4 regions of the Moorella sp. E308F genome follow, and region 1 is predicted to be linked to each of the others. Evidence: riboswitches for the same ligand, from Rfam matches in the RefSeq annotation. Region 1 holds a riboswitch; each other region holds the start of a gene.
What was found. A riboswitch is a leader RNA that binds a small molecule or an ion and turns the genes downstream of it on or off. The one in region 1 is predicted to bind cyclic di-GMP.
Positions count from the first base shown of each region.

Region 2: another riboswitch for cyclic di-GMP. It lies ahead of E308F_RS16720 (methyl-accepting chemotaxis protein); the one in region 1 lies ahead of E308F_RS13305 (hypothetical protein).
Region 3: another riboswitch for cyclic di-GMP. It lies ahead of flgB (flagellar basal body rod protein FlgB); the one in region 1 lies ahead of E308F_RS13305 (hypothetical protein).
Region 4: another riboswitch for cyclic di-GMP. It lies ahead of E308F_RS03940 (ATP-binding protein); the one in region 1 lies ahead of E308F_RS13305 (hypothetical protein).

Region 1 covers NZ_BJKN01000003.1:116,387-124,003, reverse strand. The annotation lists gene tig (trigger factor) at 1-39, opposite strand, end outside; tRNA gene E308F_RS13315 (tRNA-Gly) at 236-310, opposite strand; gene E308F_RS13310 (ISL3 family transposase) at 533-1,777, shown strand; gene E308F_RS13305 (hypothetical protein) at 1,766-2,005, opposite strand; cyclic di-GMP riboswitch class I at 2,164-2,251, opposite strand; gene E308F_RS13300 (FadR/GntR family transcriptional regulator) at 2,477-3,214, opposite strand; gene garR (2-hydroxy-3-oxopropionate reductase) at 3,382-4,272, opposite strand; gene hyi (hydroxypyruvate isomerase) at 4,370-5,158, opposite strand; gene E308F_RS13285 (uroporphyrinogen decarboxylase family protein) at 5,288-6,301, opposite strand; gene E308F_RS13280 (tripartite tricarboxylate transporter substrate binding protein) at 6,360-7,409, opposite strand; gene E308F_RS13275 (tripartite tricarboxylate transporter permease) at 7,471-7,617, opposite strand, start outside.
Region 2 covers NZ_BJKN01000001.1:1,159,368-1,166,984, forward strand. The annotation lists gene E308F_RS05825 (trypsin-like peptidase domain-containing protein) at 1-366, shown strand, start outside; gene E308F_RS05830 (amino acid permease) at 549-2,051, opposite strand; gene E308F_RS05835 (M1 family aminopeptidase) at 2,165-3,901, shown strand; gene E308F_RS05840 (polysaccharide deacetylase family protein) at 3,973-4,941, shown strand; cyclic di-GMP riboswitch class I at 5,016-5,104, shown strand; gene E308F_RS16720 (methyl-accepting chemotaxis protein) at 5,174-6,964, shown strand; gene E308F_RS05850 (DUF1540 domain-containing protein) at 7,003-7,164, opposite strand; gene E308F_RS05855 (chemotaxis protein CheW) at 7,350-7,617, shown strand, end outside.
Region 3 covers NZ_BJKN01000003.1:364,346-371,962, forward strand. The annotation lists gene fliD (flagellar filament capping protein FliD) at 1-1,393, shown strand, start outside; gene fliS (flagellar export chaperone FliS) at 1,511-1,927, shown strand; gene flgN (flagellar export chaperone FlgN) at 1,930-2,418, shown strand; gene E308F_RS14565 (AbrB/MazE/SpoVT family DNA-binding domain-containing protein) at 2,460-2,663, shown strand; gene E308F_RS14570 (Uma2 family endonuclease) at 2,704-3,273, opposite strand; cyclic di-GMP riboswitch class I at 3,557-3,692, shown strand; gene flgB (flagellar basal body rod protein FlgB) at 3,854-4,252, shown strand; gene flgC (flagellar basal body rod protein FlgC) at 4,255-4,680, shown strand; gene fliE (flagellar hook-basal body complex protein FliE) at 5,019-5,330, shown strand; gene fliF (flagellar basal-body MS-ring/collar protein FliF) at 5,508-7,085, shown strand; gene fliG (flagellar motor switch protein FliG) at 7,097-7,617, shown strand, end outside.
Region 4 covers NZ_BJKN01000001.1:779,573-787,189, forward strand. The annotation lists gene E308F_RS03905 (Veg family protein) at 91-366, shown strand; gene E308F_RS03910 (electron transfer flavoprotein subunit beta/FixA family protein) at 464-1,273, shown strand; gene E308F_RS03915 (electron transfer flavoprotein subunit alpha/FixB family protein) at 1,287-2,315, shown strand; gene E308F_RS03920 (FAD-dependent oxidoreductase) at 2,384-3,682, shown strand; gene E308F_RS03925 (ferredoxin family protein) at 3,682-3,960, shown strand; gene E308F_RS03930 (ferritin-like domain-containing protein) at 4,051-4,479, shown strand; cyclic di-GMP riboswitch class I at 4,964-5,050, shown strand; gene E308F_RS03940 (ATP-binding protein) at 5,248-6,507, shown strand; gene E308F_RS03945 (STAS domain-containing protein) at 6,533-6,862, shown strand; gene E308F_RS03950 (PP2C family protein-serine/threonine phosphatase) at 6,863-7,600, shown strand; gene E308F_RS03955 (STAS domain-containing protein) at 7,581-7,617, shown strand, end outside.

The DNA of each region.
Region 1 (7,617 bases):
TACCTGATGCTTATCTAACTTCTCGACGGTAGCCTTCATTACCTACTTGCTCCTCCCTGCTCCCGACTACTGGACGCCATTCATTATGACCATCCATTTAGCATAAAATACTATCAGCAATTTTATTTCGCCGCTTTGTCTACCTTTTCCTGCCGCGCCTACTAAAAAACAAGCTAGTAGAATAACACCTCGGACAGGTAAAAACCCGATCCGAGGTCCCCCCAAGCCAAAAATATGGAGCGGAAGACGGGATTTGAACCCGCGACCCTCGCCTTGGCAAGGCGATGCTCTACCGCTGAGCTACTTCCGCCCGTTATTCAGGCACTACCACGCTTTCCGTAGCGATATATTAACAGATAGCTCCGGTTCTGTCAAGTTTTCTGCGGCTCTATAATAAAAAGTGTGGGAGGGGATAGGAAGAGATAGAAGGACAGAGGAGAAGAGATTTTAGAAGTTAAAGGAGGAAAAAGAGGGGGGCACATCCAAATCAAATGTTAGCAAACAAAAACCCCATTAGGAAAGGAGTGCCCCCATGAATAAGAATAGCACGATCACCCTCAAGGGACAAGAGAATTTTGATAAAATACTCCAGTCCATTTTAGGAGAACGGCAGGAACGTAAAGATATTGTGTTAAGGGTGACGCTAGAGCCGCCAGCATTATGCCCTGCATGTAACAAAGGCAAATTACATAAGCACGGCATTTTAAAGAAGAACCGGAAGCCCCAAGAAAGGAAAATTCGTCACGCTTTTTTATACGGGAGATGGATTTTTTTATCCTGGGTTCCTGTACGGTATAAGTGTTACCATTGTCATAAGACTTTTACCCTTCGTCCTCCGAATACCATCCCCTGGGCCAGATTTACAAAACTAGGAGTGCAGACAGTAGTGTATTATGCCCAGAGGATGAGCTTTACCTATGCAGCCCGAATATTACACCTTACTCCTAATAGGGTTATAAGATTACTAGACAAGTATATCCAGTCCGGTCTTCCAGCAGATGATACTCAAGAGCCCATAGTCTTAACCTTAGATGAACTGTCCTTTAGCGGGAATGATTATGTATGCGTAGTAGGGCGCCTGGAACCGGATAAGAGGCCTTTGACGATTTTGGGTGATGACAGGAAAGCAACTATAAAGGCTTACCTGGAGGGGCTCAAAAAAGCCGGGGTTAAAGTAGAAGCAGTAGTAATTGACATGAAAGACTCCTGGCGCAAGTTAATAAAAGCAATCTTTCCTTCAGCCAGGATAATAGTAGACCCTTTCCATGTAATTCAGGATGCCAACCGTCGCTTAAATGAAGCACGCAAGATAGAGCAAGAAGCAGGCAAGGAGAATATACCTCGCCTACCCTTGCTCAAGGCTAAAGAAAAACTTACTTCCAGACAACAACAGCAGCTAGAAGAAATTAAGAATAAATACCCGTCCCTCTATGAACTATACCAGCTAAAAGAAGATTTAAGACAAATCATAAAGATGGACCGGGTTGAAGAGGCAGAAATTGCCTTAAGCCGTTGGCTTATAAATGCAGAATGCGCTGAAAATGTAGAGGGACGGGTATGGGCTCGTACTATTAAGTTCTGGAGGTCAGAAATATTAAACCTGGTTAGATACACCCAGCAAGGCCGCCGGTACACCAATGGTTATATAGAAGGCAAGAATACTTTAAGCAAAATGCTGAAACGATTAAGTTTTGGTTTTAGGAATCGTAATCATTTCATCAAGAAAATTTTCCTGGGATGTTGCCCTCAAAATTTAATCCCACAACTATTGACATAGAGCCGTTTTCTGCCCACCGGGCTGTGACAATTTAACGCAGCGGCCAGGTTCATTAACGCCCTCGCCATCAACCATTTGTAAAAGATTGTGAACGAGTATGTTAACCTGGCCTTCGATTAACCTCAAAAGATAGTTTTTATAGGTTGCCGGCAAAGTCTTACGGCGCAGGTAATCGTCCAGGAGGGCTTCCAGTACTTCCTGGTTAACGAGTTTATCCCGGCAGGCCATCGGACAATAACCCTATGGTTTTATTCATTAATTTTACCCCTTCCCGGCAATGATCACATGCGCGAAGCAACCCTCATGGAAGACAAAAAATAAAGGACAGCCTCATCGCCAAAGGCCGCCCCTGTCTTCATGCTTAAAAATTGCAGCAGCATCAAAGTACCGGCAGCCTGGCGATCTTAGCTCGTAAAAGCCTTAGACCCATGGCTTTGCGTCCCCCCCTTTCGGTGGGGTTTGCCTTTAGCGGTAACCCTTTACGCTATTCGACATTAATGCTTTTTTTCCTGCAAAATATACCACTTTTTGGGGCAATAAAAAAACAACCCGGGCAATCCGGGTGTGGTAGGGTATATATTAAAAAGGAGGTCAGAGGGCTTTGCTCGCTTTTATAATAGCACGCCAGGGTTATAATTGTATTAAGCCCTCTTTAAAAATGAATTAAATTTATACTCCGGTTTGATTAAGTAACGCATCTTAACGATCATCAATTTGCTTACCCCCGGCCAGGCTCTCTAAAAGCTTCACCCGTCCGGAGACGTTGTTGAGGTGCTCCAGCATGGCATTGCGCGCTTCTCGCGGTCGTCTCTTGCGGATGTTCTCCAATATTTTCCGGTGTTCAGTCACCACCAATTCCCGGTGCCAGGGCAAGGTCCTGCCGTAGCGTAAACTCAAATGAAAATACTGCCGAATAATATGCTCTATAGTGGTAGAAGTCTGGATAAATATAGGATTCTTGGTGGCTAAAGCTATGCTGTTGTGAAACTGGTAGTCAGGTTCGATGGTGATTTCTCCCCTGGTTATCTCCTCTTCCAGCCTTATTTCTGCCGCTTCCATGGCCTCTAAATCCGCCTCGTCGCTCCTTTCGGCGGCCAGGGCAGCAGCCTCGGCTTCCAGCGCCCGGCGAAACTCAACCCAGGAGAGCAACTGCTGGTATTCTACCTCGTTTAATTTGGCCATCAGGTCCTCTGGTTCCAAGGGAAAGCGCTTGACATAAATGCCATTACCGTGCCTTATCTCCAGGATGCCGCTGGAGGCCAGGACAGAGAGGCCTTCCCTTAAAGTGGGGGTACCGACACCGAACATTTCGCTCAATTCTTGAACGGGCGGCAAGCGGTCCCCCACTTTATACTCCCCGCTCTTAATCAACCGGGTAATGCGCTCCACCACTTCTTCATACATTTTCTTCTTGCGGATGATTAGCCCGTCTTTCATGGTTATTCACGCACCTATACCAAAATGTTTCCACTAAGACCTCGCTGTCCTATTGCCCCTCTGGCACCGCTCAAGTTCGGATCATTCTCCACATCATGCCCTTTCAAGTTTTTGGCATAAAGGTCCAGGCGGCTTACAGGCAGCCTGGACCTCGCAAAGGGGGACCACTAATGCTTTCTTGCCTCAACTTGTGCCAGTTTTTCGTAAAAGCGAATGATGGCTCCGTGGTCGGCGTCACCCAAGCCATCAACCTTTAAGGCTTGCAGAATTTCCATAACAACAGAGGTGAGCGGCAGGGGAACTCCCACCTCATGCCCGGCAGCCATGGCATTGGCCAGGTCTTTAATATGCAAGTTAATCCGGAAACCGGGCTTAAACTGACCGGCCAGCACCAGGGGCGCCTTGGCGTCCAGGACCGTACTCCCGGCCAGGCCGCCGCGGATGGCCTGGTAGACCAGTTCCGGGTCAACGCCGGCTTTGGTGGCCAGGACCAGGGCCTCGGACATGGCGGCAATATTTAGGGCGACAATAATTTGGTTCGCCAGTTTGGTCACATTGCCGGCGCCGATGTCACCGACGCGGACCACGGAAGATCCCATGGCCTTTAATATATTATAACATTCATCAAAGTCTTCCTGTTTGCCTCCGACCATTATCGACAAAGTTCCGTCGATGGCCTTGGGTTCGCCGCCGCTCACCGGCGCATCCAGCATACGCACGCCCTTTTCAGCCAGCTTCCCGGCTATTTCCCTGCTAACCATAGGGTCAATGGAGCTCATATCAATAAGGATTGAACCAGGCCGGGCACCCTCAAGCAAACCATTCGGCCCCAGGACAGCCTCCCTCACGTGGGGGGAATTGGGCAGCATGGTGATAAACTTATCGCAGCGTTCGCCCACCTCCCGGCAGGAACCGGCCGGTTCCGCGCCGGCGGCCACTACATCGTCTACTGCTTCTTTAATAATATCATATACGACCAGCTCATAGCCAGCCTTCAGCAGGTTTTTACTCATGGGCTTGCCCATGATGCCCAGTCCTATGAAGCCAATTTTACTCATCTTTTTCTTTTTACCCCTTTCGCCAAAATTTTTACCTGGTTTTAATGTGCCGCCCAAGCGGCATACTCCTTTTATCGGGGCTAACGCACTCCCCAAATTAATCTAGCCTGTACCCGTACGCTGCCACCCAGTCTAAAGACCGGCGAGTGTCCGGTACCGGAATGTATTCCAGAGACACATAACCCTTATAACCGACGTTGTCCAGCTCCCGCAACAAGAAAGGATAATTAATCTCGCCCGTTCCCGGCTGGTGCCGGCCGGGGTTGTCGGCGATCTGGATGTGGCCGATCTTTGGCAGATGCTCGCGCAGGATAGCCGTCAGATTTCCTTCTACTTTCTGGGCATGATAAATGTCGTACTGTAAATAAACGTTGGGCATATCAACCTCGGCAAGCAGTTGCAAAACCTGTCCGGTCGTGTTAAGTAAGAAACCCGGTACGTCGTAATGGTTTAAGGGTTCCACCATGAGGTTTAAGCCATGTTCTCCCAGAACTCCAGCCGCATAGCGGACGTTGTCCACCAGCGCCTGCCACTGCTCTTCAAAAGTGAAGGCGTCTAACCTCTTGCCGGCCAGGCAGTTCAACCGCGGCACGCCCAGGGCGCGGGCCCAGGCCACTGCCTGCTTAACTCCTTCACGGAATTCTTCCCTCCGCTGCGGGTTGGCGGCAATGCCGCGCTCACCCGCCGCCCAGTCGCCGGCAGGTAGGTTAAAAAGCACCACCTGGAGATTGTTTTCTTCTACCGCGCCCTTTATCGCGTCCATGCTGTATTCATACGGGAAAAGAAACTCCACCGCTTTGAAACCCGCTTCCCGCGCGGCCTGAAAGCGCTCCAGGAAAGGCACTTCGGTAAACAGCATGGTTAAGTTGGCGGCGAATTTTGGCATATTTTTAACGCCTCCTTTTAGATTATATCTCGTCCATTTGATATGGTTCTTTACGACATTTGCTTAACCCCCCCTTTCACTGAAAACCAGGAACCAAACGGGTATAAAAAACCCTGGTAGGGAAGTTAGCTATTCAAAATAAACACCGTACCGCAGTATTGCTCCGTTTAAAGCTAATATATTTTCCGCCTTGCAGTATTCTGTCAAGCCATTAGAACTGGAAATAATATAGCCCCCTCCCTTGCCCACCTTTTCGAGCTTCTCTTTGGCCTCTAATACCGTCTCTTCGGGAGTACCCATTGTTAAGGTATAATGCAGGTCCATGTTGCCAATGAGGCAGAGCTTATCTCCCCATTCTTCCTTCACCTGGAAAATATCAACGGCACCATGCTCTAGATTGGCAATGGCGCAGATGTTTAGCTCTTCCACCAGATCTTTAAGCATGGGCAGGGGATTGCCATCAGTATGGTATATCCTGGGAATAGCTATGTGATCAACTACCTTTTTCATATGGGGCAGCATATATTTCCGGAAGTGTTCCGGAGAAAACATCGGTCCCCATTTAAAAGCTATGTCCTCGGAAATATAGGCTGCATCGAAACCTAAATCATTTACCCGCTCAATAACCTTAATACACCACTCGCCGATCAATTCCATACTTTCTTCAATAAAACCGGGGTCGTCATAAAGGGCGTAGGAGAAGTTTTCATACCCCATGCTGTTGTACGTGTTGCTCAACCCCACCCTGATACCAGCAATGGCCGCCAGGCCGTTTTGCCGGGCAAAGGATAAAAGTTCTTCGGCGCCCCTGTAAAAATCCGGATTCTCAGGATCGGGTAGAAACTCCTTTAAAGCCTTTAAGTCGTCCCTGGTCTTGAGCAGGCCTTCCTTCAATTGTTCTACGTCGCCGTTCTTCTCCATGATGGCATAAAAGGGGGGCCTGAAGTTATACGTTATGGTATCAAGGCAGAGAATTTTATATAAGTCCGGTGGGGTACGCCAGCCCGGCGGCAAATCGGTCTTGCGCCCGACAATCCTGTCGGCGAGACCTCGGTGGACGTAACTCTCAAACCACGGCACCCGGTCGGGCTGCTGTTTTTTCAATGCAGTAAGGAATCTTTCTCGGGAGGACATGGGCTTCATGGAAATATCTCCTTTCAAAAAGTAAAGCTATCTACGGGAAAGGAAGGGTTACAACCTTTTATTGCAATGTTATATTCAGGTCTTTAATCAGCTTGCCGAAATAGTCATAGGCCTCTTTGAAGAATTTCTGAAATTCTTCGGGACCCATATAAAGGATGGGCTGATGGAGATTCTTCATTGACTCTTTAAACTCGGGATCTTCGCTTACCTTTTTCAGTACGTCGGCTAGATAATCAACCACTTCTTTAGGAGTTCCGGCCGGAGCGGCAATACCTTTAACCGATCCCCAGCTGTAGAAATTAATGCCCTGCTCTTTTAAAGTCGGTACATCCGGGAAGGCGGGATCGCGCTCCGGTAGATCTACAGCCAGAGGACGCAGCCTGCCGGCCTGAATATGGGGCGCCACTTCGTTGCCGGAACCGCCGCCCACGATGGCATGCCCGCCGATCAGGTCGGTAATGGCTTGGGCGCCACCCTGATGGGGTATGGGAACGATGTTAATGCCAGTAACTTTGCCGATCCCGCGCATGGTGATATTGACGTTGCCCGTAGCCGTCGATACGCTGGCGGTGACGGGCTGATTACTAGTTTTAGCCCAATCAATAAGCTCCTTCATTGATTTAAACTGGGAGTTGCCAGGAACACAAATAATGGTTGAGTGGATCGACATCCTGGCAATAGGCGTGAAATCCTTCAGAGGATCGTAGGGTACTTTTTGCAACTGGGGACCGATTAGGTCTTCCCCTGAACCGTAGCCTATCATTAAGGTGTAACCGTCGGGCTTGGAAGTTTTGACAAATTCCCGACCTACAACAGCGCCAGCGCCCGGTTTGTTAACAATCATGACGGGCTGCGGGCAGTATTTGGTCCAAACCTTTTCAATGGCCCTGGCCAAGGCATCGGTAGAACCGCCTGCCGCATAAGGAACGATAATGGTGATGGGTTTTTCTGGATATTTACTGCTTGTTGCCGCAGCCCCTTCGTTCTTCTCTTGAGAAGGGGTATTGTCCTGAGTAGCAGATTTACCGCCGCAGCCGCTGGCAATAAGGAGCACCAGCAGGGCGACCATCAACAGACCCAATATTCTCCAGGCTTTCTTACGATACATCTTAATTATCTACCCCTTTCCATTAAGTTTATTTCCCGTAGATAGCTTTACGAAGGCTGTATTAAACTTCGCCGGTGCTCATTCCCGGCGAAACCTTCGACCTTTTTCGCTGACATAACGTTTGCAGACCTTGTGCAATCACCAGAGCTATAAAGATAGCGAACAAAGTCGCCGCTATTGGCCGGGTAAAAAAGATGGCCATACTGCC
Region 2 (7,617 bases), on a different contig from region 1:
TTTGCCATCCCCAGCAGCACAGTACAGCCGGTCCTTAATGACCTGATGAATAAAGGCAAAATTGCCCGGCCCTGGCTGGGAGTAGCCTTGGCCACGGTCACGCCGGATATAGCCGAAATGCTGGGCCTGCAGACTGCCGAAGGGGCCCTGGTGGGTCAGGTAGAGGCCGGCAGCCCGGCGGCGAGGGCGGGTATTCAGAAATATGACGTGATCTTGCAGCTGGATGGCCAAAAGATAAAGGATGCCAGTGATCTGGTAAATAAAGTCCAGGCCCTGAAGATCGGCCAGCAGGTGCAGCTCCAGGTCTTCCGCCGCGGCCAGCTGCTGGATATCAGCGTTGTCCTGGGCGAAAAGCCGAGCCAGTAAGCGTCCAATCACAGGTGACGCCAGGTAGAAAGGCAGAGGTTAGAAAAAAGGAAGCCATGTGGCCCAGAAAGGCCGGGTTAGACGGCACCATTCAGCGTGGTCCGGACGACTGAAACCCCGGGAGTGATTTCTCCCGGGGATTTTTATTTTTCTTACAGGCGGTAGTGTCTTTCGGACCATGGCTATTTTCGCCGCCAGGGCAGGCGCAGGCGCAAAAACAGGGGCGCCAGGGCCGGACGGGAGATAAAAAACGGCCGTGAAGGGGAAAAAGGCCGCGGGTTCGGCCGGGGAAGGGGTGACGGTTCTACCCTGGCCAGGACGCTGTGGTGGCGGCTGTAAGCAAAATAAACCACCAGCCCCAGGGCCATCCAGATGGCGAAACGGATCCAGGTTAAACGGGGTAGGTTGAAGAAGAGGTAAAGGGCAAAGGCCATGGTCAAAAGGGACGTCCAGGGCATGAAGGGTACTTTAAAGGGCCGTTCCAAATCGGGCCGGGTGCGCCTTAAAATGAGTACACCCAGGGAAACGATGAAAAAGGCCGACAGGGTACCGACATTGGCCAGCTCGGCGATAAGGCCAATGGGCAGCAGGCCGCCGATGAGAGCGATAAAGGTACCGACGACTATGGTTGTCAGCCAGGGAGTATGGTAGCGGTGGTGGACCCGGGCAAAAAAGGGGGGCAAGAGGCCATCGCGGCCCATGGCCATAAAGACCCGGCTCTGGGCAAAGATGGTTACCAGGAGGACGCTGGTCAAACCGGCCAGGGCGCCAGTGCCGACAATTAGCGAGGCACCCCTCACACCGGCAGCCAGAAGACCGGTAGTTACCGGGGATGGGGTATTGAGCTGGGTGTAGCTTACCAGGCCGGTCAGGACTATAGTTACGGCGATATATAATAAGGTAGAGATGGCCAGGGAGCCGATGATCCCCCGGGGCAGGTCTTTACTGGGGTGGCGCACTTCTTCGGCCGCCGTAGAAACAGCGTCAAAGCCGATATAGGCAAAGAAGATAATGGCTGCACCGTGGATGACACCGGGGATGCCAAAGGGGAGAAAAGGACGCCAGTTGGCCGGGTTAAGCCGGGGAATGCCCAGTGCCAGGAAGGCCAGGATTACCAGGATTTTGATGGCTACGATAATTTTGTTAGTCCTGGCGCTGGTAGTTGTGCCCCTTATGGCTACCAGGGTCATGAGGGCGGTAATGAGGATGGCCGGCAAATTAATGAGGCCGCCGCTGGCAGGAGAATTTACCAGGACCGCAGGCAGGGCAATCCCCACGGACCTTAGCATATCAGTGAAATAACCGCTCCAGCCGGCAGCCACCGCCCCCGAGGCTACCATGTACTCCAGGATCAGGTTCCAGCCGATAATCCAGGCAATAATTTCACCTAAAGAAGCATAGGCATATGTATAGGCGCTCCCGGCCACCGGGATCATGGCGGCCATTTCGGCGTAGACCAGGGCCGCCAGCCCGGCGGTAATGCCGGAGAGGATAAAGGAAAAGACCAGGGCCGGGCCGGCATAATTGGCCGCCGCTACTCCAGTCAGGACAAAAATACCAGAGCCGATTATAGCTCCTACTCCCAGGGCGATTAATTCCGGCGTGCCAATACTACGTTTTAACTTTTCATTGTCCCGGCCTTCCTGCATAAAGTCTTTAATGCTTTTAGTCCGCCAGATACTCACCCGGCTCCCCCCTTAAAAAGTGCTTAAACTTATTATGCACCTGACCTTTTTGCCTATGCGTGTGGCAGGAGAAAGGGTGGTGTTGTCGAAATAAAGGGCAAGGCGGTGAAGCGATGCCCAAAAAGATCCTCACCGGTGCCCTTATTGGCCTGCTGGCCCTGGTCATTTTTTCCGGCCCGGCAGCAGTGCCGGGGCCAATTCAATCCCTGCCGGAGATCATTGTTAAAGAGATCACATTTAAAGAGGTGGTCCTGGACCCGCCACCCCTGGAAGCAGGGGGGCATATACTGGTATCGGCGGGAGATTTTTTACCCCTGGCCGGCGGCAGTGCCGACTGGTACAAGAACAGGGGTATTTTACGGGGAAGCAAAGGAGCTGCCGTAGCCGCCGGCAGCCTGGCAGCCGAGGTCGATGGAGTACCCCGGCGGCTTGACGTGGCCCCGGTCCTGGTAGACGATAAGCTTTACATACCCTTAAACCTGGCTCTGGAGGTACTGGGACTGCCTGACGCCGGCAGAATGGGAGCTGCTCCAGAGCAGGAAAGTACTGATATACGCCTCCCTCCCCTCAAGGGTCGGGCCGGCCTGCATTTCCGTTATTATCCCGTGTATGACCTTCAGGCCAGGTACGATCCTGCCAGGGGGCAGCTTGCAGGTGAACTCCTCCTAGCTTACCAAAATCCTTATCTTGTACCTCTGCGGAAACTATATTTCAATCTCCCGGCCAATGCTCAGTATGGTAATGGAGCGAAATTAACAGTTAGCAGGGTTTATATAAATAACCGGCCCGTTCCCTTCAATTCCCGGGGTAGTTCCCTGGAAATATTTCTGCCCTTGAACCTCGCTCCCCGGGAAACCCTTTTCCTCTCCCTTTCCTTCACTACCCAGGTACCGCCAGGGGCAGCGCGCCTGAGCCGCAACGGGGACCTTCTGATGGCAGCCGGCTGGTACCCAATCCTTGCCCCGCGTACCGGCGATACCTGGACAGGGGTTGCCGGTACATCCTACGGTGACCCATATTTTGCCGCTGATGCCTATTACCGGGTGCGCCTGGCTATGCCCCCCGGTTACCAGGTCCTGGCCAGTGCCCGGGAAACAGGGCGGCAGGAAGGGGGTGATTGGACCGTCTGGACCTTTAACAGCGAGTACCCCATCCGGGAATTTGCCTTTACGGCCGCTCCTGACTTGCAGTTTACCACCCGCCAGGTGGGAACGGTCCAATTGGTGACAGCCGCCCGGGATGAGCAGGCAGCGGCCGCCCTGGAGGCAGCCGGCCGGGCTTTAGAATTTTTCCAGGCAATTTATGGACCCTATCCCTACAGCTACCTGCACCTGGCTTTTGTCCCCCTGGATAACCTGGCCGGCATGGAATACCCGGGCTTTATTATTTTAAGTAACCGCAAAAATTATAGTCCTGCTACCGTTGTCCATGAGGTTGCCCACCAGTGGTGGTACAACTTGGTGGGGAACGATAGCATCCATGCGGCCTGGATTGACGAAGGCCTGGCCGAGTACAGCACTCTCCTTTTTTACCGCCAGCGCGATCCGGTCCTTTACCAGGCTAAACTGGCCGAGATCGGGCGCCTGGCGGAACAGACAGCTCAACCTATTAACTTATCCCTTGAGGAATATGGTAATGAGCAGGTCTACCGCCAGGCCGTCTATAACCGGGGAGCCATATTCTGGTTGGAGCTGGAAGCTGTCGCCGGTACAGCCAGGCTCCAGCAGGCCCTGGCTTATGTCCAACGTTATTACCGCTATGAAATCGTCCCTCCGCAAGCTATGATTGCTATTCTTACATATTATGGCAAACTGGCGGCAGCCAATTTTACGTCATATTTACGGAACTAACGGCCCTGAAAAACGTCTAATAAAGTAGAAAGTACTGCATGAAAAAAAGCGGGCAGGAGGGGCGAACCGGTATGAGCCAGGCAGGTAAATTTGTGGTGGGGCACTGGCCCTGGGTGGCCAGGATTGGCAGGTACCCGCGGGCGATCTGGCCGGTTGCGTTGCTGCAGCTGGGGTACCTGGTGGTAATAGCTGCTTTAATGGCGGTTGTAACCACCATTGGCGGTGCCGGCTGGCTTCAGTCTGGAACTGCCGGGCCGGAGATAAGCTCCCCGCCTTCTCCAGAACATTACCAGATGGCCGGTGGCGATCCGGGAATGTCTATCGCCCCTGTTGAACCCGTGGCTATACCGCCACCCCCACCCCGGCCGGCGCCGGCCGCCCCGGAGCCGCAGTCCCAACGCGGGCTCCAGCCTCTGCGCCAGGTACCGGAGGCCGGCCGCCGGGTGGCCCTGACCTTTGACGACGGCCCTTTTCCCCGGTGGACAGGACGTTATTTAGCCGTACTGGCAGCTACCAGAACCCAGGCCACTTTCTTTATGGTCGGGCGACAGGCTGAAGCCCACCCGGAGCTGGTCAGGGCAGCCCTGGAAGGCGGCCACGAAATAGCCAGCCACTCCTGGCGTCATGCCAACCTGGGAAAGGTGACCCGGGCTGAAGCTGAGGCCGACCTCCGCAAGGCGGCTGCCGCCCTGGAGAAAATAAGCGGCCGGCCGGTAAAATATTTCCGTCCCCCTTATGGCGCCATGGGACCCAATTTGCTGGCTGCAGCAGCCGGGCTGGGCACCCCAACAGTTACCTGGAGCGTAGATCCCCGTGACTGGTCCAATCCCGGCCCCGGGGCCATCGTCCAGCACGTCCTGGCTAATGTCCGGGATGGAGGCATTATCCTCCTTCATGAAGGCCGTCCCGGCACCTTGGTGGCCCTGCCGCTCCTGATTAAGGGGTTACGGGATAAAGGCTATGAACTGGTAACCATATCCGAGCTGATAGCCCGGGGCGAAAAAACCGGTAATAGTACTACTGCCGTGGAAAGCCAATAGGAGAACTTCTTAATTGGTATATCTTGCATAATAATGGCTTCCTGCGTTATAATTAAGGCGAAAATAGAAAAAATTCCCCGAAAAGGCAAACCTGCCGAAAGGCAGGGGCGCAAAGCTACAGGGTCTAAAGCCCGGCTACGGGCCAGGACAGCCAGTTGCCGCGGGTGGGACGGGGCTACCCAGGGGGTAGCTTTTATTATTTATTAACCAACCGGAGGAGGGGTTTCCATTTATGCGTTTGCACTTATTTAAAAAGAAAGGCCGGGCAGGGCAACCGGCGGGTCAAGAGCCGCCCGGATTACCCCGCCCGGTAAAGGCCCGGGTAGGTTTTTTCAGCCGCTGGCGGCTGGGAAGGAAATTAACAGCCGGCTTTATCCTTATCATTATGATTTTTGTTGCCGTAGTGGTCTATGTCAATTTTAATCTCCAGCAGGTAGACCGGCTTTCCCGGGAAGTAACCCTGGCCCATGAGCAGAACATGCTCTTTACCGAGATGACCAACGCCGTGTGGGATGCCTACCGCCGGGCCACCGATTACATAATCAATGGTTCCCAGACCCATGTGGCGGCCTTTGACGACGCCATGAAGCGTTTCAATGACGCCCGCGCCCGGCTGGAACAACAACAACTCGACAGCCAGGTGGCCGGGTATCTCGCGGCCATGACCCAGGCTGCCAAGAGTTTTACCGATACCTTCAAGAACAGCATCGTCAACACCAGCCAGGAAGACCGCATGGCGGCCCTGCCTATTTTGAGTTTCCAGATGGGGGCCTCCCTGGATAACATCAACAATATCGCCAACCACATGGCCAAAGGAATGATCGATAAAAACACCCTAGCCGAAAACCGGCTAACGGCCGCTGTGACGGGAGCGCGGGCAGTACTGGTAAGCGGCCTTCTCCTGGCTCTGATTCTGGGGCTGCTGGTAGCATGGTTTATCAGGCGCATGGTCGGTAAATCCCTGGGCCAGGTAGCTGCCTACGCTACGCGGATCGCCGGCGGTGATCTCACTGCCGAACCCCTTCAAGTTATAACCAACGATGAGGTGGGCAAGCTGGCCGCTGCTTTTAACACTATGGGAGAAAACCTGCGCCAGCTTATCGGCCAGGTGCGGGAGATGACTAACCAGGTGGCCGCGGCCAGCCAGGACCTGGCCCGCATGTCCCAGGAGCTGGGGGACGCCGCCCGCCAGGTGGCCGCCACCACCCAGGAAATGGCCAAAGGCGCCGAAGACCAGGCCCAGCAGGTCAGCGAGACGGCGGCCGCGACTGACGCCCAGGTGACCAGGGTGGAAGAAGTCCATCGCAACACCGAGGATATGGCAGCCGCCTCCGACCAGGCCGCAGCTAAGGCCAGCGAAGGTGCCCGGGCGGTGGCCGAAGCCACCCAGCAAATGGAGGCCATCTCCATGCGCATGGAAAGCCTGGCCGGGGCTGTAGAGGAGCTCGGAGCCCGTTCCCAGCAGATTGGCCAGATTGTAGGTGTTATCTCCGGCATTGCCGAGCAGACCAATCTCCTGGCCCTGAATGCGGCCATTGAAGCGGCCCGGGCCGGGGAACAGGGACGCGGCTTTGCCGTCGTTGCCGATGAGGTGCGGAAACTGGCCGAGCAGTCGGCCGAAGCCACCAAACAGATTGTCGGCCTGGTGCAGGAGATCCAGCGGGAGACGGAGCGCGTGGTCAACAGCATGGCCGAAGGCTCTAAGGATGTCCGCCAGGGTACGGAAGTGGTGGGCCGTACGGGTATGGCTTTCGCCGCCATTGAACAGTCCATCCAAACCCTGGTAAGCAAGATCAAAAATGTAGCTGTTAAGGCGGAAGAAATGTATGCGGGTTCCCGCCAGGTCAAAGGACGGGTCGAAAGTATAGCCGCCGGTATTGAAGAGATGGCTGCCAGCACCCAGCAGGTTTCCGCTTCCACGGAAGAGCAGACGGCAGCCGTGGACCAGATCAGTCAGGCGGCCCAGCAGCTGGCCGTTGCCGCAGGTAACCTGGAAAAGGCGGTGGCCCGGTTCAAGCTATAATAGTGCCTGTCTACGACTTTTTGCTCCCGCCTCCTGTTTCAGACGCGGGCCTGGAAGGTTTCACACTCGGTATCGCGGTCGTTGTGGGCGCTGGAGGTATTTGGCGTTCCTTGGACGGCCACGGTAATACTGTCGGCGTGGCAGTTGCCGTCCTGCCAGTAGATGCAATTGGCCACCCGGCACTTGACTTGAGGAGGCATATTCATTGCTCCCTCCATTATTTATAATCAGGGCGGGGAAACTCAGTCTGAACGACCGGTTACTCGGAATCAGGTTTTGCCAGCAACTTTAGCCTGGCCAACGGAGATAAAAATATACCTGCTTTTAAAGGAATTTCCCTAGCAATGCAGAATTTACCTGTGAGATAAAGAGGGGTGGGATACTTATGGCAACGGAAACAGCAGCGGAAATCCAGCTGGTTGTTTTCCAGCTGGCCAGTGAAACTTACGGCGTTGATATTAACCACGTCCAGGAAATCATCCGCATGCAAAACATTACCCAGATTCCTAGGACCCCGGCTTTTATCGAAGGGGTAATCAACTTACGCGGCCGCATCATCCCGGTGATTGATCTCCATAAACGCTTTGATCTGCCACGGGCCGACATCACGAATAATACCAGGATTATGGTGGTGGAACTGGGGCGGGTGACGG
Region 3 (7,617 bases), 250 kb from region 1:
CATCAACCAGTTAATGGACATCGAAAGAATACCCCTGACCAGGCTGCAGCAGCGCAAAGACCAGTATAACGTGGAGAAAAACGCCTGGCACGATATTTATACACGGTTAAGCAACTTGCAGAGCAAACTCACCGATCTTAAACTTGCCTCCACCTTTACTGGCATGAAAGCCACCTCCAGCAATACCTCTGCATTGACGGCTTCTGCAGCCAGCAACGCTGTGGCCGGAAGTTATAAAGTAGGTATTATCCGGTTAGCCCAGGCCCATAAAGTGGCGAGCGTGGAGCAGTTAACGGCGGACGATAATAACAGCCTGGGTTTTAGTGGTACCTTTACCATTAAAGTAAATGGAATTGTAAGGACGATTACCGTCGATGCCGGTGATAGCCTGAACTCTATCAGCGCTAAAATCAATAAGAGCCCTGATGAAGGGGGAGCGGGGGACATTGTGACGGCCAGCGTCATTGACCACCGGCTTGTCATTGCGAGTAAAACAAGCGGCGCTAATGGGGGAATACAGTTTAATGATGATGCTACGACCCATATATTGAATAGCCTTAAAATAATAGATGCAACCGATACTACCAAGCTCCTGGCAGGTGCAGAGATTGCACGCGCCCAGGATGCCGAATTTACCATCGATGGCCTCACTATAACCCGCTCCTCCAATACCATTACTGATGTCATCCAGGGGGTTACCCTGAACCTCCTGGCTGTAACTGACACCGATGGTAATGGTACCATTGAAGCGGCGGAAACTTTGAGTTTGGATATAGGCAAAGATACCCAAAAAGCCGTCGATGCTGTTAAAGCTATGGTGGATCAATATAACTCGGTTATGGATTTTATCAGTACCAAAGCCGGGGATGAAGGCGATTTACAGGGTGATCCTACCCTGGCGCGGGTGCAGAGTTATTTATGGCAACTGATGACAGCTGAAATAGCAGGCATAACGGGTCCTTACCAGACCCCCTGGAGCATCGGCATTTCCACCGGGGCCACGGTGGGCAGTGCTTCGTTAACATTCGACCGCAGCGGTAAATTAACCCTGGATACGGAAAAACTGACGGCCGCTCTGGAAGATGACCCGGCAGCCGTCATGGCTGTCTTTACCAATGACAGCGGCACCGGGCTGGTTGACAGGCTGGATGATTATCTTACTTCCCTTGTCCGCTCCGGAGATGGCATTATTCCCTCTCGGGAAAAGTCTTTGCAAGATATTATGGACGACCTTGACGACCAGATCGCCCGCATGGAAGACCGGCTTGCTATAAAGGAAGAGCAGCTCCGGCGGCAGTTTACGGCTATGGAGCAGGCCCTGGCGGCTTTGCAGAGCCAGGGGAACTGGCTGGCCGGGCAGATTGCGTCCCTGAGCGCTTACCAGGTAAGGTAGTGTTTTTATTGAAGTAAAAGATACGGATAAGAGAAGGCTCTGCAACCCTGCCCGCAGAGATGACAGGCTTGAACAGCAGTATACGCCGAAATGCGGATAGAGAACGAGGTGCAACTTATGGCTGTAAATAATCCGTACCAGACTTATCAACAAAACCTTGTCCAAACCTTGTCCCAGGAAAAGCTGGTGCTGATGCTTTATGATGGAGCCTTGCGCTTTTGCCGCCAGGGGCTGGTTGCTATGGAAAAAAAGGATTATGCCGGAGTAAGCAATAGCCTGGGCCGGGCCCAGGATATCCTGAGCGAACTGATGGCGACCTTAAACAGGGATGTAGGAGAAATTGCAGAGAACCTCTATAAGCTTTACGACTTCATGTATCGTCACCTGGTCCAGGCTAACGTAAAAAAGAGCGCAACTATGATTAATGAAGTAATCGACCTGTTACAGCAGCTGCGCGACACCTGGGAAGAAGCGACAAAAAAATACCAGTCCCACGATTATCGCACCAGAGTTGGGATGAACTGGCAGGGCTGATAATGAGCGAGATAGAAATAGTGGCCAGGCGGCTTTTGCAGGCGTATTATCAGGAAATAGAACTGATGCAGGTATGGCAGCAAAACTTAGAGCAACAACAGCAAGCCATTCAAGCCGGCGTCTGGGATGAATTAAATAATCTCATAGCAGAAGCCGCTTCCTGGAGGGAAAGGCTGACCCGGGCGCGGCAGGCTACCCGGCAGCTTGAAGAATTCCTGGTATTAGTTTCAGGGTGTGAAGCTCTGGAGTGGGAAAAGATTGAGTTCCTGCCAGAGGCAACCCGCCAGGAGCTGGCCGGGGCTACCCGGCAGGTGCGATCCCTTTGGGAGGAATGCCGGCATTTGCAGGAAGCTAATCTAAAAAATATACAAAAAGCTATGGCAGCGATTAAGTTGGAATTGGAGCAGGTACAAACAGCCCGGCAAATGGCCCGGGCCTACAGACGGGAAAATAAAACCGCTGTACCCCGGTGTCTGGACCGGCGGCTATGAGTTAAGAAGGGGCAGCGAGCGGGGGCAGGAGAAGGAAGACCATGAGCAAGCAGATTGAAATAACAAAACTATCAAGCCGGGGGCAGGTAGTTATCCCGAAAGAGATCCGGCAGCAGCTGGGATGGGAAACGGGCGATCACGTGGCTGTGGAAGTGCAGGGGGATATGGTAATCCTGCGGCGCCTGCAGCTGGAAAGCTGCCGGCAAGAAAGGCACCAGCAGGTGAGGATGAGTTTAATCAAGTAGATGAAGAAACGGGTGCGGGGAAAGCGGTAAAAGCCCGGGGCTAATCTCCCGGTAAAATATCCTGGACGGGAATGTTTAGCCCCGGGAAAGCCAGCGGTGAAATATGGTCGCCGCGCCCGTATTCTTTAACCTCTCTATACCCGGAGGGCGAAGGCAGGCGATAGGCAGTCACCTGCTGCGCCTGCAGGTTAACCAGCCATACTTCCTTAACCCCACCCTTTGCATAGAGGTTTGCCTTTACTTCGCGGTCATAAGCCATCGAAGTGTCGGACACCTCGACTAACAACAATACGTCCTCCGGCCGGGGGTGGAAAGAAGCATAATAATCATCACGGGCCTTAAGCAACATCAAGTCAGGCTGGGGTTCCGAGTGTTGGTCCAGGCGTAAAGGGTTGTTGGTGTCTACCAGGGCATTATCGCCTATTTTGGTGCTAAAGATATGAAGCAGCCGTCTGACACACGCGGCGTGCCTGGTCCCTATCGGCACCATCTCTATAATCTCCCCCTCGATCAGCTCTACCCGGTCGTCTTCTCCCAGGATGCCTGCCCGGGCCATCTGGTAAAACTCCTCAACAGTAAAACGTCGGCGAGGAACCTCGACTGCCGCCATTCTTTAGACCCCCCTTTCTTCTGTCCTTCCCTTAATGTTATATATTATAGCCCTATATCCTTTCCAGGATGATTGTCGTATCTATACCGAATCCCAGGCCGGTTGGGATGGCTATATTATACCACAGTTGGAAGCGAAATCTTTAGAGGAAAGAAAAATAGGAAGCTGTTCCCGGAGGGGTGGAACGGCTCATTTTTTTGGTTGATTTTCTCCCGACATGCAGGAATTTGGCAAATCGTGTTGAATAAATATCGAAAATACAACGGTAAAATTTTCTTACTCCGGGCGTCAAGGGCAAGCTCTCCGAAAGGGGATGCGCGCAAAGCCATGGGTCTAAGGTCCGTGTCTTCCGGGGCAGGGCTTGTACGCTTCTTGTTTCTAGCCCCGGGGTGAAGGACTATGACTGCCAGGCCGCCGTTCCCGGTTCCTTTGAGACGCCCGGTAAACGGGCTTTTCTTTTAGGACTAAAGTCCCAGACTAATTTGGGCCTTAAGCCCGATACCCAAATTCCCATAGAAATGCTAAAGTGGTAACCGCTGGAGAAAAATATCGTTTTTCCGGGAAAGAGGGGGAAACCTGGATGTTTATGACGCCGGCTTTATATGTCCTGGAAAAGGCCCTGGACACGGCGGCTTTACGCCAGCGGGTCATCGCCCACAACATCGCCAACGTCAATACCCCGGGCTTCAAGCGCTATGATGTCTCCTTTGAAGAGAAACTCGGCCAGGCCCTGGGACTGGAGCCGGGTCTAACCCTGTACCGTACGAACCCCTATCATCTGCCGTCAGCCAGTCTGGATCTTACCCCGGAGGTTAATCAGGATAACAGCACCACGATGCGTCAGGACGGCAATAACGTAGATATCGACCGGGAGATGGTCGACCTGGCCCAGAACAGCTTGAACTTTAACTTTGCCGTCCAGCAGCTAAACGGCCGGCTGGCCATGCTGCGCTATGTGATTAACGAAGGGAGGCGGTAGGGGTGGAATTATTGCCGGCCCTGGCTATCAGCGCTTCCGGCCTTACGGCCGAGCGCCTGCGCCTGGACCTAATTGCCAACAATCTAGCCAATATCAATACCACCAGGACACCCCGGGGCGGCCCCTACCGGCGGCAGGTGCCGGTTTTTGCGGAGAAACTGCGGGAAGCGCTGGGACAGTCGCCGGACCAGGCTCCGGGCAGGGGAGTGGAGGTCGCGGCTATTGTTGAGGATAACACGCCGCCCCGCCTGGTATACGACCCGTCGCACCCGGATGCCGACCCTGATGGTTATGTGGCATTGCCCAATATCAATATCGTTAATGAAATGGTGGACATGATCACCGCCACCAGGGCCTATGAGGCCAACGTCACCGTCCTTAATGCGGCCAAGGCCATGACCATGAAGGCCCTGGAGATCGGGCGTTAGAGGTATGGTATGGCTGCCGCCCCAGCCATGAAGTATGAAAATATATGGCTGGGAAAAGGGGCTGGAGGGTACAGGCGGAGGGCGACTTGGTTCGAGGCGTCAGCAAACTCAGCGAAGCCGTAGCGAGGCGGCGGTGAACGGGATGGGGATCGTAACGTGGCTTAGGAATAAGAAGTAGCACACCCCGTGATGCATGATTGAAACGCCAAAAGTTTAGCCACCCCCGCCGCCGAGCAAGGCTGAGCGCTAAGTTTGCTAGCTGAGAACCACCGGAGCCCGGAGGCTGTACCCTCCAGCCTGAAGGAAGCTGGGTTATAACTTTCAGGAGGAAAATGCACATGCTCCTTTCACCTGTATCCCTTTTAATGCCGGCTCCCCTTCAGGAGAGCCAGCAGTCCCGGCCCGTTCCCCAGGGTACAGGAGCCGTAGCCGGGTCTTTTGCAGAAATCCTGATGGAAAAACTGGGGGAAATCAATACCCTGCAGCAGCAGGCCGATGCCCTCACCCAGGAGTACCTGGCCGGTAAAATCGAGGACGTTCACCAGGTCATGCTGGCCCTGGAACAGGCCAACCTTTCCCTCCAGCTGGCCGTGCAGGTGCGCAATAAGGTCGTGGAGGCTTACCAGGAAATCTCCCGCATGCAGTTCTAGTGCCGTCCTTGAGCCGGGTCGGCAGCAGCGCGGCACTTGAGGGGAGAGCAGTTGCTTGCCCTGGACCGGCAGGGGGCGGTGCGGCAGGCGGTGAAAGTTAGGTGCAGGGGAGGCATTTTTCCTGGTAGTGATATTAATTATGGTTAGCAAAGCAATATTGCCTTCCGGGAGCTCAAAATGAAGCTTAAACAAATTCTGGACAGGATAAAAAATTTCTGGCAGGGTTTAACTCCCGGGCGGCGTTCGGCCCTCCTGGCCATCAGTATAGCCGCTCTGCTGGGTGGCGCCTTTTTGCTGCAGTGGCTGCTGAAGCCCCAGTACGCACCACTGTTTACCAATTTGCAGCAGCGTGATGCGGCGGCGGTAGTGGAAAAGTTGAAAGAAATGAAGGTGCCCTACCGGCTGGCCGGCGAGGGGACGACCATCCTGGTGCCCAAGGACCAGCTCTACCAGCTGCGCCTGGACCTGGCCAGTGCCGGGGTTTTAAACAGCGGCCAGGGGTTTGAACTCTTTGACCAGAACAAGCTGGGGATGACCGATTTTGAGCGCAATCTAGATTACCAGCGCGCCCTCCAGGAAGAGCTGCGGCGGACCATCGTTGCCCTGGACGAAGTGGAAGACGCCAGGGTGCACCTGGTCATTCCCCAGCCCAGCGTCTTTCTACAGGAACAGCAGCCGCCTTCGGCGGCGGTAATGCTAAAACTTAAACCCCTGGCCCGTTTAAAACCGGAACAGGTCAAGGGCATCATGGAGCTGGTGGCGGCCAGCGTAGCGGGCCTCAAGCTCGAGAATATCCGCGTTATTGATATGTACGGCAACGTCTTGAGTGACGGCCTGGCCGGCAGCGACGCGGCGCCCTTAAGCCAGAAGCAACAAATCCAGATGGAACTGAAGAGACAGTATGAAAGGGACCTGGAACAGCGATTGCAAGCCATGCTGACCCAGATCCTGGGTCCAGGTAAAGCTGTGGCCATGGTCACCGCCGACCTGAACTTCGACCAGCAGGAAATTAAGCAGACGGTGTGGGGCAAGGAAGGCGCTTTGAGGAGCGAGCAAGTTAAAACGGAGCAGGGCAGTACCGGCGGCACCGGTGGACCGGCGGGGACGCCGGCCAACACCCAGCCTCCGGTATACCAGGCCCTTAACCCGGCAACGGGGAATTATAATAAATCCGATACTGTTCATAACTATGAGCTTGACCAGACCCAGACCCATACCATCGTGGCTCCCGGCCAGGTAAGGCGGCTTTCTACGGCGGTGGCTGTCAACGGCCCGGTGACCCCGGCCCTGAGAACCCAAATACAAAATATCGTCGCCGCTGCTATAGGCTTCGACCAGGCCCGGGGCGATCAGATTAACGTTGAACCAATACCCTTTGACAACTCCCTGCAGCAGCAGATGGCGGCGGAGATGGAGGCCCGGCAGCAGCGCCAGCAACTGCTCCAGCAGTACCTTCTCTGGGGAGCGGCAGGGCTGGGGGGCTTGCTCTTACTGGTGGTGCTGGTCATGCTTCTGTTACGCCGCCGGCGACAGAAGACTTTACAAGCGGGGCTCCCCGGCGCGGCATTAACAGCTGGCATGCAGGCTGGTGTACCGGTAGAACCCCTGGTAGTTGAGCCGGTAGAACCGGTGGATGTGGAAAAAGAACGCCAGGAAGCCGAACGCAAGGCCAAACTGGAGCGCTTACGGGAAATCATCCGCCAGCGGCCGGAGGATGCAGCCTTACTTATCAGGGCCTGGCTGGCGGAGGACTAGGGGTGGCTTGATTGGCGAAGCAGAAAGCTCTTTCCGGCCTGGAAAAGGCAGCGATTTTTTTGATTACCATCGGGCCGGAGTTATCATCTTTAATTTTAAAACAAATGGCCCAGGAAGATATTGAGCGCATTACTTACCAGATTGCCAACACTACCTCTATCGACCCGGCAACCATGCAGCAGATTGTCGATGAGTTCCTGCAGCTAAGCGATGCCCATACGTTCATCCTCCAGGGAGGGATGAAATATGCCCGCGAGGTGCTGGAAAAAACCCTGGGGCCGGCGCGGGCTTCGGAAATTATAAAAAAACTTATGGCCACTTCCAAAATCCGGCCTTTCAATATGATCCGCAAGGCCGACCCCAAGCAGCTGGTGAACTTTATTTACAACGAGCATCCCCAGACTATAGCCCTGATCCTGGCCTACCTGGAACCCGAGCAGGCAGCGATAGTGTTGGGTGCCCTGCCGGACCAGGTACAGGCCGACGTGGCCAAAAGGATTGCCCTCATGGAGCGGGCTTCCCCGGAAACGCT
Region 4 (7,617 bases), on a different contig from region 1:
GCCGGTTTCTCTAGTAGAATAAAATGAATAACTTGACACCACCCTCCTGCTGTTGTATAATAAGGTATACGCGGAAAGAGGGTGGTCTTTTTGGCGGGCAAGGAAGTACTGGCAACTATCAGAGAGGACCTGGAGGCCCGGGTAGGCCAGAAGGTAAGGCTGAGGGCCAACCGCGGGCGGAAAAAGATCCTGGAGAGGACCGGTATACTGGAAAAGACTTACCCCAACATCTTTGTAATCCGACTGGAAGAGAGTAAAAGCCCGGAACGCCGGATATCCTTCAGCTATACCGATGTCCTTACCAATACAGTAGAATTAATGGTCGAGGGTGAGACCGGCGTTAAAAAACTTGGCGCCAAACATTAAGGGGCTATCAGGTCATACCTGATAGCTTTTTGTATCGCAATGATTGCATATTTTAAGTTACCCTACCCCATACTACCAGCAGGGGTGGGGTTTTTTGTTGCAAATAGTGGTCTGTGTCAAACAGGTACCGGACACGGCTGAAGTCAGGATTGACCCCCGGACCAATACTCTGGTCCGGGCCGGGGTACCGGCCATTATCAACCCCTTTGATGCCCATGCTGTCGAGGCCGCGGTCCGGCTAAAGGAAAAGTACGGCGGCCGTGTTACGGCCCTGTCCATGGGGCCGCCCCAGGCTGAAGAGGTGCTGCGGCGGGCCCTGGGTATGGGGGCCGACCAGGCTATCCTCCTCACCGACCGGGCCTTTGCCGGTTCCGATACCCTGGCCACCAGCTATATCCTGGCCCGAGCCATCGAAACCATAAGCCGGGAAACGCCGGTTGATCTGGTCTTTTGCGGTAAGCAGGCCATTGACGGCGATACGGCCCAGGTAGGGCCGGGAATAGCCACCCGGCTGGGTTTCACCCAGCTGACCTATTGTATGGCCATTGACGCCGTAGATTTGGAACAGGGTTACATCCATGTCCAGCGCAAGCTGGAAGGAAAGCGGGAAATCATCCGCGGCCGGTTGCCGGCCCTATTAACGGTGGTTAAGGACTTAAATGAACTGCGGTACCCTTCCTTGCCAGCCTTAATCAGGGCGGCCCGGGCAACCATCACCACCTGGGGTAAAGACAACCTGGACCTTGACCCGGCGCAAATTGGCCTCAAAGGCTCTCCTACCTCCGTCCGGCGCATCTTTGCCCCACCGGTACGGCCGGGCGGAGAGATAATTCCCGGCGATCCCCGGGAAGCGGCGGCGCTCCTGGTAGAAAAACTCGTACAGACGAAGGTTATAGCTGATAAATAATGGAGGAATACCCATGCCGGCTAATACAGCGAATGCCGGTTATCGCGGCGTCTGGGTCTTTATTGAACAGGTGGGGGGAGAAGTAGCCCCCGTCTCCTGGGAACTCCTGGGGGCAGGCCGGCAACTGGCCGGTGCCCTGGGGGTAGAGCTGGCCGGGGTCCTGCTGGGCCAGGGGGTGGCCGGCCTGGCTGACGGGGCGTGGGTCTACGGGGCGGATAAGGTCTACCTGGTCGAGAACCCCGTCCTGGCACACTACCGTACGGCCCCCTATGCCCAGGCCCTGGTACAGCTGGTAAAACAGTACCAACCGGAGATACTGCTCCTGGGGGCCACCAGTCTGGGCCGGGATCTGGCGGGAGCCGTGGCCACCGCCCTGGGCACCGGCCTGACGGCAGATTGCACCAGTCTCACCATTGACCCGGAAACACGCCTCCTGGAGCAGACCCGGCCGGCCTTTGGCGGTAATGTCATGGCCACCATTCTCTGTCGCCGGCACCGTCCCCAGATGGCCACCGTCCGGCCGCGGGTTATGCCCATGCCGTCCCGCCAGGAAGGCCGCCGGGGAGAGCTGGTGCGGTTGGATATGGCCTTCAATGAAGCCGAGGCCCGGGCCGAGGTTATAGAGGTCATCGAAGAAAAAAACAAAGCCGTCTACCTTGACCGGGCGGAGATCATCGTTGCCGGTGGCCGCGGCGTGGGGTCGAAGGAAAACTTACGCCTCCTGGAAGAACTGGCCGGGGTCCTGGGCGGCACCCTGGGCGCCTCACGCGCGGCGGTGGAGGCCGGATGGCTGCCTCCGGAGTACCAGGTGGGCCAGACGGGGGTTACCGTGCGGCCCAAAATCTATTTTGCCATCGGCATTTCCGGAGCCATCCAGCACCTGGTTGGCATGCAGGGTGCCGACGTTATCGTAGCCGTTAATAATGACCCGCAGGCCCCAATTTTTAAAATTGCCACCTATGGTATCGTCGGCGATTTACGGGAGGTAGTTCCGGCATTAACAGCGGAATTTCGCCGCCGGCTGGCCCCGGGACCCGCGTAGGCCGGCAACAAACAGGGTTATTTAATAGTATACACAGTTTATCTGCAGTTTGACTTGGGGGCATTATTATGGCGCTTAGGTTTGAAGTCGTCGTTGTGGGCGCCGGGCCGGCCGGGCTAGCGGCGGCCATAACCCTGGCCCGGGCCGGCGTGGAGGTAATTATCTTTGAACGCGGCGAGCACCCCGGGAGCAAAAACGTCATGGGCGGGGTCCTTTACCGCCACCCCACCGAAACGATAGTTCCCGGGTTTTACCGGGAGGCCCCTTTAGAGCGGCCGGTGGTGGAGCAGCGCCTGTGGTTGCTAACCGATGAAGCGGCCCTTACTTTGGGTTACAAAAGCATGGCCTTTGCCGTCGAGCCTTACAACGCCTTTACCGTGCTGAGGGCCCGCTTTGACCGCTGGCTGGCGGAACAGGCCGTGGCAGCCGGGGCCTTGCTGATTAATGAAACCGTCGTCGAGGACCTCCTCTGGGAGAAGGATCGCGTCGTTGGGGTAAGGGCGGGCCGGGCTGAGGGCGATGTCCGGGCGGAGGTAGTCATCCTGGCCGAGGGCGCCAATTCCCTTTTAACCCAGAAGGCCGGCCTGAAAAAGGACGGCATCAATACCAACCAGCTGGCCGTAGCCGTCAAAGAGATCATTGCCCTGCCCCGGGAAAAGATTGAGGACCGCTTTAACCTGGAAGAAGGCCAGGGCTGCACCATTGAACTCCTCGGTGAAGCCACTAAAGGTATGATGGGTACGGCCTTTATCTATACCAACAAGGATTCCCTATCCGTTGGTGTAGGCGTCCTTCTGTCGAGCCTGATCCGCCGCCGTTTGAACCCCAACGATCTCCTGGAACACCTGAAAAGTCATCCCATGGTGCGGCGGCTCCTGGCCGGGGGGGAGAGCAAGGAATACCAGGGCCACCTGATTCCCGAAGGCGGCTACCGGGCCATTCCTAAACTCTATGGCAACGGCGTCCTGGTAGCCGGTGACGCCGCCATGCTGGTCAACGGGATTCACCGGGAAGGCTCGAATCTCGCCATGACCTCCGGCCTGCTGGCAGCGAAAACCATCCTGGCCGCCCGGGAAAAGGGCGACTACAGCGCGGCCAACCTGGCGCCCTACCGGGAGATGCTGGCGGAGAGCTTTGTCTTGCAAGACTTGCAGAAATACCAACGGGCCCCCTTTTTCTTTGACCAAAATCCCCACTTCTTTACCCTGTATCCGCAGCTCCTTTCCCGGGCCGCCAGGGAGTTTTTAACTGTCGATAATGTACCCAAGGGGGAAAAGCAGAAGCGCATTTGGAGAGAAATTACGGCCCAACGCAGCCGTATACAACTGGCCGGGGACCTTTACCACCTCTGGAGGGTGATGGGATGATGCGCCTGGAAGATAAACTCTTCCTCAACCGTTACCAAACGGATAAGCACCCTCACTTAAGGATCAAGGACCGGGAGGTCTGCCGCCACTGTGACGGCAGGCCCTGCACCTTTATTTGCCCGGCCCGGGTATATGTCTGGAATGAAGGGGAGAAACGGATCGAGACGGCCTACGAGGGTTGCGTGGAGTGTGGCACCTGTCGCTACGGCTGCGCCCACGATAACATTGACTGGCGTTATCCCCGCGGCGGCTTCGGCATCCTTTATAAATATGGTTAAACCAATACCTGGACTTGATTTTTTTGTATGGGCACACTTACCAGGAAAACTAATATTATGTAGTATAAGTATACTCCTGGAGGTGGCCCTATGACCATCGAGCAAATAATCAAGCTTCTCAACCTGGACCTGTCCTGGGAATACGCCGCCATGATCCAGTATATCCAGCATGCCAGCATGCTTACCGGTCCCCAGTATGTTGCTATTATCGATGAAGAGCTCCAGCATGCCCAGGAAGAACACGAGCATGCCGTAAAGTTAAGCGACAAGATCCAGTACCTGGGCGGCATTCCTACCGTCCAGGTGCAGGAAATCAAGACCTCCCTCAATAACGTAGAAATGCTGCGCCAGGACCTGGAAGCCGAGTATGACGCCCTGAATCGTTACCTGCAGCGCATTGAACAACTGGAAGCCTTGAAATTGTACGATGTCGCCCAGGTCATCAGGGAGATTGCCGTAGTTGAGCAGGAACATATTATTGACCTGGAGAAGGCCCTGGGTATCCAGAAGGTAAGATAACACCGTTTTGCCCCCTAAGCCATGGATGAAGCAACCAGTGCCATGGCAATTTTTTTGTTACGGCTCTGGCAACCATGGGCGGGGTAAATTAACGATTGCTTTTTTCCGAGAGAAGGAATTTGTTGAGCGGGGTCGAATATAAAAATATTAAAGCAAATTATTGGAGGATAATTCCAGCGATGGCAAAGAGCATAACAGAAATTAACATAAAAAATAAAAATAACCAATGGGGGGGGGGGGGGATTATATGCCTTGTATGTAAAATATTGGAAAAAAGTTTCCCCTCTATTAGCCCCCTTAAAATTACTGCAAATAACATTCCTCCCAACCCATCCAGTGTTACCTTCCATAACACCTCCAGGAACCAGAATTTCCTTGTGATTTTTCGGAAAAATGTCCAGGGGTCACTGGACAGCCGTCACCATACCTTCTCCTCTGCTCCCAGGGTTTCCTAAGAGATATCTTTCTTATGTAAATAGCTTAAAGTGTTCAAGGGCAAACCACTCGAAAGGGTGGGACGCAAAGCCATGGGTCTGTAGCCACTTGTTGGTATGACTGCCAGGCTGCCACTTTAAAGTAAAGGGCAGCCATGCGAATTACTCGTGGCTGCCTTGCTATTTCTAGATGGAACGAAGGCGGGGGCGGGTTCAGTGCAAAGGGATACAGTTACCCAAATTTTACTTGAGATAAGGAAAAAACTTCTCTTTATGGGAGAAAGAGAATCTTTAAACCTGGTTTAAAGCCAGAGCAGTAGAGGGGGGGTCAGCTATGCAAGAGTGTAGCCAGTGTGCCCGCAAGACCCCAGATCGTTCTTGTGTCGATTGCGATTATTTCATGAGCCCCGGCCCTTTACGCCGTAAGCCACCGGTACCCATAGGCATTAGCCTGGTTGCCCCCGATGGGAAACGTTATGCTGGCCGTATTCTCGTATTGAATACCATGGAACTGGGCCTGGAAACACAAGCTCCCATTCCCGGTCAATACCGGATTTATTTAAAGCAGCATCTTAGCCTGGATGTAGCAGGGGTACCGACCAAGGGCAAGGGTGACATCCACCTCTTTGATATCATAGCCGTTTACCGGGGCGAGGAAACAGCCAGCCGTCTGGGTAATGAAGAATACCGTTTACTGACGGGTAGTACGGGGGACTTCATTGAGCAAGTATCCCAATTAGTTCCCGCCCATTTACAGGACCTGGTTAAAGAACGACTGCGTGCCGAGTTAGAAAGCTCGGAGATTTTTAATGCCATGCGGTTGGGCAAGGTAATGCGTTACGAAAAGGGGCGTTTTCGCCATCTGACAGGACAGGCTGACCTGGAACTGCCCCTGCCGGCAATAGAAAATTTAATGCGCCAGGCAATACACCGGGGAACCCACTGCCGGGAAGTGATAGTAAGTGATGACGGTAAAAGGATTTTTGACCTGCACGGTATACCCCTTGACTCCCGGTCAGGGGGCCTGCTGGCCTTTGATCTTACCGAAATTATTGAAAAGGAAAGGCAGATGCGCTGCCAGGAGATGCAGGCCTACCGGGAAGCCGTGGCTGCCGTCACCAATGGGCGCCTGCAGCTTTTGACTTCAGAAGAAATGGTAGCTGTATTATCCGAGGGGAATGAACTGGCAAGGGGAGTAGTTAACAAGGCTGCTGACATAGCTTTGGCTCGCAGCAAGTTATGCAGCTTGCTACCTGCGGCTTTTAGCGCCCGCGCGTACGGCATGGCCTTATCTTTAACGGAGGCTTTGACCAATACATTAAAACACGCTACGGGTGGTGAATGGGTGGTACGGCAGACGGATGCGGCCATCCGGGTAATTATTCAAGACCAGGGCCAGGGAATTAAGATAAAAGATTTACCCAAAGCGGCTTTAATGCGACATTACTCCACAAAAAATTCTCTTGGTTGTGGGTTTACTTTAATGCTTTATTATGCTGATAAAGTTTATCTAACTACCGGTTCCAGGGGAACCACCCTGGTCCTTGATTTCCATCAATCAGCAGATGAAGATATCTGTTCTCCAGCTTCTTAAGTAAAGAAAGAGGAGGAGCGATATTATGCTGGCAATTTCTGTAACCAAAGGCACTTATGGGCGCTGTTTAAACCTTAAAGGGGAGTTAGACATGGAAACCCTGGCCACGCTGGAGCGAGCAGCAGAAGTACAGGAAGGAGAGGGGCAATTGGAAATAAACCTGGCAGGAGTATCCTTTATAGATTCTACAGGTCTCAGGGGTTTATTAGAAATACAGCGCCGGTGGTCAATGAAGGGAGGTAAGGTACGGGTTATTAACCCCTGTCCGGAGATTGCCGAAGTTTTTCGGCTGGTAGGTATGGAAGAACTTTTAGATTGTAGTGACCAGAGCAAGGCAACCGGGGGTGAATATTAAATGTCCCTGGATACCGGTGGCAAGGGGAAACAAATAATACATGCCGGTATACAGGGTGCGGGGTGTAGTATTCCAGCAGACCTGGAAGGCGGCGACTTTTTTGATTTTATTCCCCTGGGTGAAGACCAACTTATTGTTGCTATCGGAGATGTAATGGGTAAAGGTATGCGTGCCGCCGGGCAAATGAAGGAGCTTTGTACAATCTTACATGCCTGTACCAGGAAAGATCTGTCCCTATTGGAAATCATAAATCAGCTGGCTGCAATCGGAGGAAAACAGCTGCACCGCGCCGGTTCCTTTGCTACCCTGTGCCTTATTTCTTATGAACAGCAGCATAATTGTTTAACCTGCCTCAGCGCCGGACACCCGTCTCCGGTAATATTTTCAGGCCGTAATATCCACGTACCCCGGGTAAGGGGGGTGGCCCTGGGCTTCCTGGAAGAATACCAGGGTACTCGACCGGAACAAGTTGTCCTGTCTCGCGGCGATGTAGTTATCCTGTATACCGATGGCCTGGTAGAAGCCCGCGATGCCAACGGTCAAAATTATGGTTTAAATCGCCTCAAAGAGATAGTTGCCGCCAATACCTGCCTGGATGCAGTTGAACTCCAGGAGGTTATCTTAAATGACTTATTTACCTTTACCGGCTGCAGGCAGCAAAGGGATGATGTAACCCTGGTAATCCTTAAGAAAGAGCTGGAAAAGGGGGGTGAGTGTCATGGAGATCAGGGTAAATAAAGAAAAGGAAAAGGCCA